2 regions of the Alteromonas sp. ABH4_456 genome follow, and region 1 is predicted to be linked to the other one. Evidence: riboswitches for the same ligand, from Rfam matches in the RefSeq annotation. Region 1 holds a riboswitch; the other holds the start of a gene.
The links. A riboswitch is a leader RNA that binds a small molecule or an ion and turns the genes downstream of it on or off. The one in region 1 is predicted to bind thiamine pyrophosphate.

Region 1 (3,162 bases):
TGTCAGCGGACCGAGGGTGTAAAACGGTGCGCCATGACAATGAGATAACTGCTCATCCATGTTCTCTTTGATCAGGTGCATAGGCACGTGGCCCGGACCTTCTATCATCACCTGAACGTCATATTCCCACGCGATAGCTGTGAGTTCGCCTAAGGTGCGCAGTTCGGCAAATTGTGCTTCATCGTTGGCGTCGGCAACAGAACCCGGGCGCAGGCCGTCACCCAGTGACAGACTGACATCGTATTGAGCGCAGATTTCACAGATTTCGCGGAAATGTTCATACAGAAAACTTTCCTGATGATGATACAAACACCATTTCGCCATAATGGCACCACCACGGGACACGATACCCGTAATGCGCTTAGCGGTTAACGGTACAAAGGGTAAGCGCACGCCGGCATGGATAGTAAAATAATCCACCCCTTGCTCTGCCTGTTCAATCAGGGTGTCACGAAAAACCGGCCAGTCGAGATCTTCAGCGACGCCATTGACCTTTTCCAGCGCCTGATAAATGGGCACTGTGCCAATGGGGACCGGGCTGTTACGCAGTAGCCATTCACGGGTTTCGTGAATATTGCGGCCGGTGGATAAATCCATGATGGTGTCAGCGCCCCAGCGTGTGGCCCAGACCAGCTTTTCCACTTCCTCTTCAATGGACGAGGTCACCGCGGAATTACCGATGTTGGCATTCACTTTGACCAGGAAGTTTCGCCCGATAATCATCGGCTCAGCTTCAGGGTGGTTGATGTTGGCCGGAATAATCGCCCGGCCTTCTGCGACTTCACGACGCACGAACTCGCCGGTGATTTCCGCTGGTATGTTTGCGCCGAAGGCTTCTCCTTTGTGCTGCTGGTTCAACAGTTCATTTTTGATCGCAGCGCGCCCCATATTTTCGCGGATCGCGATGTATTCCATCTCCGGCGTCACTATGCCCAGGCGGGCATAGTGCAATTGCGTTACTACCTTGCCGGCAGCGGCTTTACGGATGGTATTTTTCGCCTGAAAACGAATGGATTCTGAGGTGATGTCTGCATCCCGCGCCTGCGTATAGGATGATTCAGATGCGGCAATGGCTTGCGTATCGCTTCGTGCGTTAATCCACTCAGCGCGGCAATGCGGAATGCCTCTGGTCACATCGACTTCACAGGCCGGGTCGCCAAATACACCGGAGGCGTCGTATACGGGAATATCCGGATTAATTTCTTCTTCCTGCCCGCTGATGCGGGTAGGAGACTGGGCAATCATCCGCATGGGCACACGAATGGACGGGTCAGACCCTTCTTCGTACTGGCGGAAAGAATTAGGAAAAGCTTCACCTTTCAGTGATTGTATAAATGTTTGTGCCTGCTGGCGTTTCTCGCGTCGTGTTGACATAGCATTTGTTCCTTTACGGGTGATAAATGCTTGTCAGGAGTGAGTATACAAGGGGCAACACCGGCAAACAGACGGTCGTCTGTTGTGATGGTGGAACGGTGTTGCTGCTTGTTCCCTTCGCAGGTATTAGCCTGATCAGGTTCTACGGATCCCGCAATGCGGTCTCAGCTTGCTTTCATGTGAAAGACGAAGCACTCCGACAAGTTCTGTTTTTACTATAATCATGGATTAGAAAAGAAAACAAGCTTTGTCTTAACGACAGAGTTGGGGCTTTCAACGTTGCAACGCAGAAAGCATCTGGTTCATATCTCCACTTTCTTGTACTCTTCCAACAGATTTTCATGTCCGGAGCACCGGATTTTGCTGTTCGGTAAAGAACAGGCAAACACCACTTACTACAGAGATATCCTATGACATTGTGGGAACTTAATACCAAACAGCAGGCATTAATCAGCTCGGTTAATTCAGACCTGGCTGAGAATGTGAAAGAGCGGCTTTCTGAAATGGGCATTCAAGTTGGCAGAGATATTCAGTGTGTCAGAAAAGGCCCGCTGGGTGGGCCAATCGTGATGCAACTGGGTGGCAGTGTGTTTGCTATCGAAGAAAATCTCGCCGCACAAATCGAAGTTGAAGTGCGTAGCTAACGCTCACTTTTCCGCTGTCGCCAGTAACAGGATACCCTTTTTTCATGCAACGCATTTTAATGGTCGGAAAGCCCAATTCCGGTAAGAGTCTTTTATTCAATCAATTAACCGGTCTGCGACAAAAAGTCGCTAATTATCCCGGTGTTACCGTGGAAGTTAAACGGGGTCAATGTCAGGATTTTGAAGTGGTGGACCTGCCGGGCACTTATACGCTTCGTGGCCTGAGCCGTGATGAAGAAATCGCAATTAAAGAAATCACCGCATCGGTAGAACGTGACGATACCTCTCTGGTGGTTTGTGTACTTGATGCCACCCGTTTAGAGCGCAGTTTAGTGCTGGGGCTGCAGGTGCAGAAACTGGCAAAAGCCAACAATAAAGCTGTACTCTTTGCCCTCAACTTCATCGACGAAGTCCGCAGGATCGGCGAAGATATCGACACAGAGGCGCTGAGTAAAGAATTGGGCAGTCCGGTAATGGCACTGTCGGCAAGAACCCTGGACGGGTTACACGAATTTAAGCAGACCATGCTGTCTGTTGCCAGAGCGCCGTCAGGTCATGTCCCGACGACATCCCTGGCAGAGGGGGAGTCTGCGGTAAACCAGAGTCAGGCACTGGCTTCAAAGTACGGCCTGCAACTGGATGTTGTGCTGAAAAATCAGAACAGCGTCGACCGCTTCCTGTTAAACAGCTGGACCGGCTCTCTGGTATTCCTCGGCGTCATGTTCGTACTCTTCCAGAGTATTTTTACCCTCGCAGCCCCCCTGATGGACGGCGTGGAAACGCTGATCGGCAGCGCTGCTGAAGGTGTCAGTGCCATTACGCCGGAAGGGATTGTTACCGACTTTTTTAACGACGCTATATTCGGCGGTTTAGGCTCTTTCCTGGTGTTTGTACCGCAAATTATGGTGCTGACATTCATCATCGGCTTGCTGGAAGACAGCGGTTATCTCGCCCGTGCGGCGCTGATGTGTCATCGCCCGTTAAGCGCTGTGGGTTTATCAGGCAGAAGCTTTATTCCTTATCTTTCGGGTCATGCCTGCGCCATTCCTGCCATCATGGCGGCCCGTACTATCGAGTCGCCGCACAAGCGTCTTATCACCATGCTGACCATCCCGCTGATGTCCTGTTCAGCCCGTTTGCCGGT
Region 2 (3,162 bases), on a different contig from region 1:
CTGTTCATCATAGTTAATGCCGGCACCTTTGTAGCCTCTGGATACGCTGGCATACAGGTAGTCCCCTCCCATATCCCAGGTCAGTGCCAGTTTGCCGCCGGTCATGGTCGTGTCATCGTCGTACACCACCTGCGCATTATCTGCATAATCATAGGCGTAATTTTCAACACGCAGCGCGGACGTCAGCAATAAAGACGGAGTCAGCTGAGTATCAAGCTGACCGTAAACCGCTGTTGTCTGCGGTTCGAAAGTACTGATAAAGTCGCCGTCAGCATAAGTATACTGACGCAGTAAATCCTGTTCACTCTGATTGATGCGGCCGCCGATAACCCAGGTCGTAGTGTCATTGAAGATTTTTTTATCTTCTGCAGAAGTAAAACGCACCTCGGCAGATTGTTGGGAAACATCCCGGTAATATGCATCAAAGGACGTATAGCCCCAAGGGTGGAAACCGGTGTAGGTCCAGTCTTCGTCGTAGCCGTAAGCGATATCATGACCGGCCATAGTCGCAATGATTTCCAGCAAACCTCCGGCAGTTTCATGATTGATATGTGCGCTGACCGCTTTAGTTTCCTGCTCATCAAAGCCGGGTTCATCCGACAAGGTGTGACGGTTGTTATCCAGTGAGAAAGCATCATAACCGTTATTGATATCGTACCAGCGTAAATCCACCGCAACGGATGTTTTGTCAGTCACATCCCACAGTGTGCCCAGCCTTACTGCATTCTCATGAATCCCATTGGTATCGTCGGCACCCAAAAAGTCATTTTCAATAAAACCGTCACTGCTGTTGTGCACAAACGCAGCACGCCAGGCCAGAGAATCAGACGCTTGTCCGCCATGGGCACCTTCAGCGCGGAAGAAAGATGTGTTTCCCACAGACAATTCAAAATGACTGTCACTCTCTTCTGAGGGGGCATTGCTGACAATCTTAACCGCACCAGCCAGGGCACCGGTTCCGAAGACTGTCGCCTGCGGTCCCCGGTAAACTTCTACCTGCTGTGTATCAAAAAGTACACCTGCTGCAGCAAGACCGGAGAAATCAAAATCGTCGACCAGGAAGCTGACTGAAGGATTAATCGGTTCAGCAAACTGGCTGCGCTCACCAATCCCCCGGATCTGAATAAAACGTCCGCGGGATGCTCCGGCCGCAAAATTAACATTCGGCGCAATACTTAATACATTGTCGATATAGGTAGCCTGACGGCTGTCCAGGCGGTTGCCTGATAACACAGAAGCGCTGGCACTGAGTTGATCGAGAGTCGCTGTGCGGAAATCACCGCTGACGGTAATACGTTCGATGTCTGCTGTGTCATCAGCAAAAGCAGGCAGTGCAAGTAGTGCGAGAAGAATTGCGTTTTTTTTCATTAGGATCTCTTTAGTCATCAAAAAGATCCGGCTTTACGGCAGGTATTGAGGTTTTCAGATTGCTTTTATCACCATCCCTACGCCGGTATTATCCGGATCAGGTTTAAGGGTTCCCATGGAATGGATCTCAGCCGTAAAGACGGCACCCCTTGGCCTAATGCTTATTACGGAGTCCGCAAATTAAGCGAGGGCAGTCTAACAACTTCAGTGACTTAGTCAAGTTGCCGGCAGCCCCGAAAAAGCAATAAAAAAGCCCGCGATGTGACGTGGCGGGCAATGAAGGTCAGGCGACCTTCTGATTCTGGCGTCTTGTGCGCCATCCCATAAACCCTATTCCCAGAAGGATCAGTGACATGGCGGTTGGCTCACTGACTTCTGTAATAGAGGCATTCCGGAAGCGAACCTTCATATCTCCGCAACCACTGGCTGCATCACAATCGTTAATGAATACGATGTCGGTAATAAGTCCTGACATGTAATCATCCAGAGTAATAGAGAAGGTCTCCCAGGCTGGTTCGCTGGTATAAGTAAAGTCATCCAGACCGAAATTCTGTGTGCCACCCAGAGCAAACGTGCGGCTGGCATCGTTATTCTGTTCACCGGCAGAGAAATCTGCCAGCCAGATCCCGCCAATCTCAGAGTAAGGGTTTGCATTAGTATTGTTGTTGCCCGGCGTCATACGAAATTCAAATGACAACAAAATATCTGAAGCAGAATTGTCTAAATCCAGGCTCTGGATCCCGAAAGCATCATCCAGGTTTAGTGTGAACCAGCTGTTTTCACGCAGGTTCAGTACGCTGCCATTATTTGTCCAGGTTCCGTAGTTAGACGTGCCACTTTGTTGGTGTGCAGTCAAAGTCTGGGCAGCGAAGTCGATATCGTAGCTGCTGATAATGTTGGCGTTAGCCGTGAATGCCGCACAGAAGCCGGTTAGCAGGGCTGCAGTTTTGATGCTAAATTTCATTTATGTTCCTTGAGCAGTGTGTGCCTGAAAATAGTTAAACAACTTCACTGCAACCCGGCTGTCTTATGGCGGTATAAGACCCGTGGCTTTCCGTCCCTGCCTCACGACAGGTTTGGCGAATCTACTCTGTGGAAGTGACGTTTCCACCAATGAGTCGACGGTTGTAATGATAGGGAGAGGCCCGCAAGTAAAACAGGACACTTCTGAACGAAATCCGGTACAAATTTGTACCAACACAAAATTCACCCTTTTTCTGTCAAGGCACAGGTAATTCTTATATCCTTGACTGAAGGGATCCGGTATTGGGAGCAAACGTGCAGTATCACGGTTTTTTCTGGTCGGCAGTCATCCGCGCTTTATTGAGTCTGAGAAGGGATAACGGACTTGATAACGAATATGACACAACGATGCTCGAAAGCATCACACAAATAGAAAATGAGAAAATGGACGATGACGGACTGGCGTCTATTCTTCACTCTCTTTGTCCTGCCAGTGAAAATGAGACAATTGGCCGCTCCCTGATTGGCTATCTTGATTTCAACAAAATGAGTAATCTGGTGGTGTATCTCACGGCCAGTAAGCATATTGATGACGCACTCCATGTACTGGGGAAACACTACCACTATATTCTGGGCAACAGTGCAGCATTGACCGTAAAAACTGACGGAAATGAAACCTGTCTCCGGTTTCAGCCATCATCACATCCTGTTCTTACCGAATTCCGCTGTTATTTCCTCCTCGCTTTGTGCCGTCACCTCGCCGGCAGAAAATTCGACTTCACCACGGTCACCTTACCGCCATCAGGCGAACAACCGGTCAGCTTATTAAGG

Region 2: linked by a shared signal. The riboswitch ahead of ACXAG2_RS08785 (TonB-dependent receptor) and the one ahead of thiC (phosphomethylpyrimidine synthase ThiC) in region 1 are both predicted to bind thiamine pyrophosphate.

Annotation. Positions count from the first base shown of each region.
Region 1 is NZ_JBSWXO010000005.1:26,559-29,720, reverse strand. It holds gene thiC (phosphomethylpyrimidine synthase ThiC) at 1-1,374, opposite strand, end outside; TPP riboswitch at 1,470-1,583, opposite strand; gene ACXAG2_RS09435 (FeoA family protein) at 1,785-2,018, shown strand; gene feoB (ferrous iron transporter B) at 2,063-3,162, shown strand, end outside.
Region 2 is NZ_JBSWXO010000004.1:289,004-292,165, reverse strand. It holds gene ACXAG2_RS08785 (TonB-dependent receptor) at 1-1,368, opposite strand, end outside; TPP riboswitch at 1,426-1,528, opposite strand; gene ACXAG2_RS08780 (hypothetical protein) at 1,652-2,332, opposite strand; cyclic di-GMP riboswitch class I at 2,378-2,459, opposite strand; gene ACXAG2_RS08775 (helix-turn-helix domain-containing protein) at 2,647-3,162, shown strand, end outside.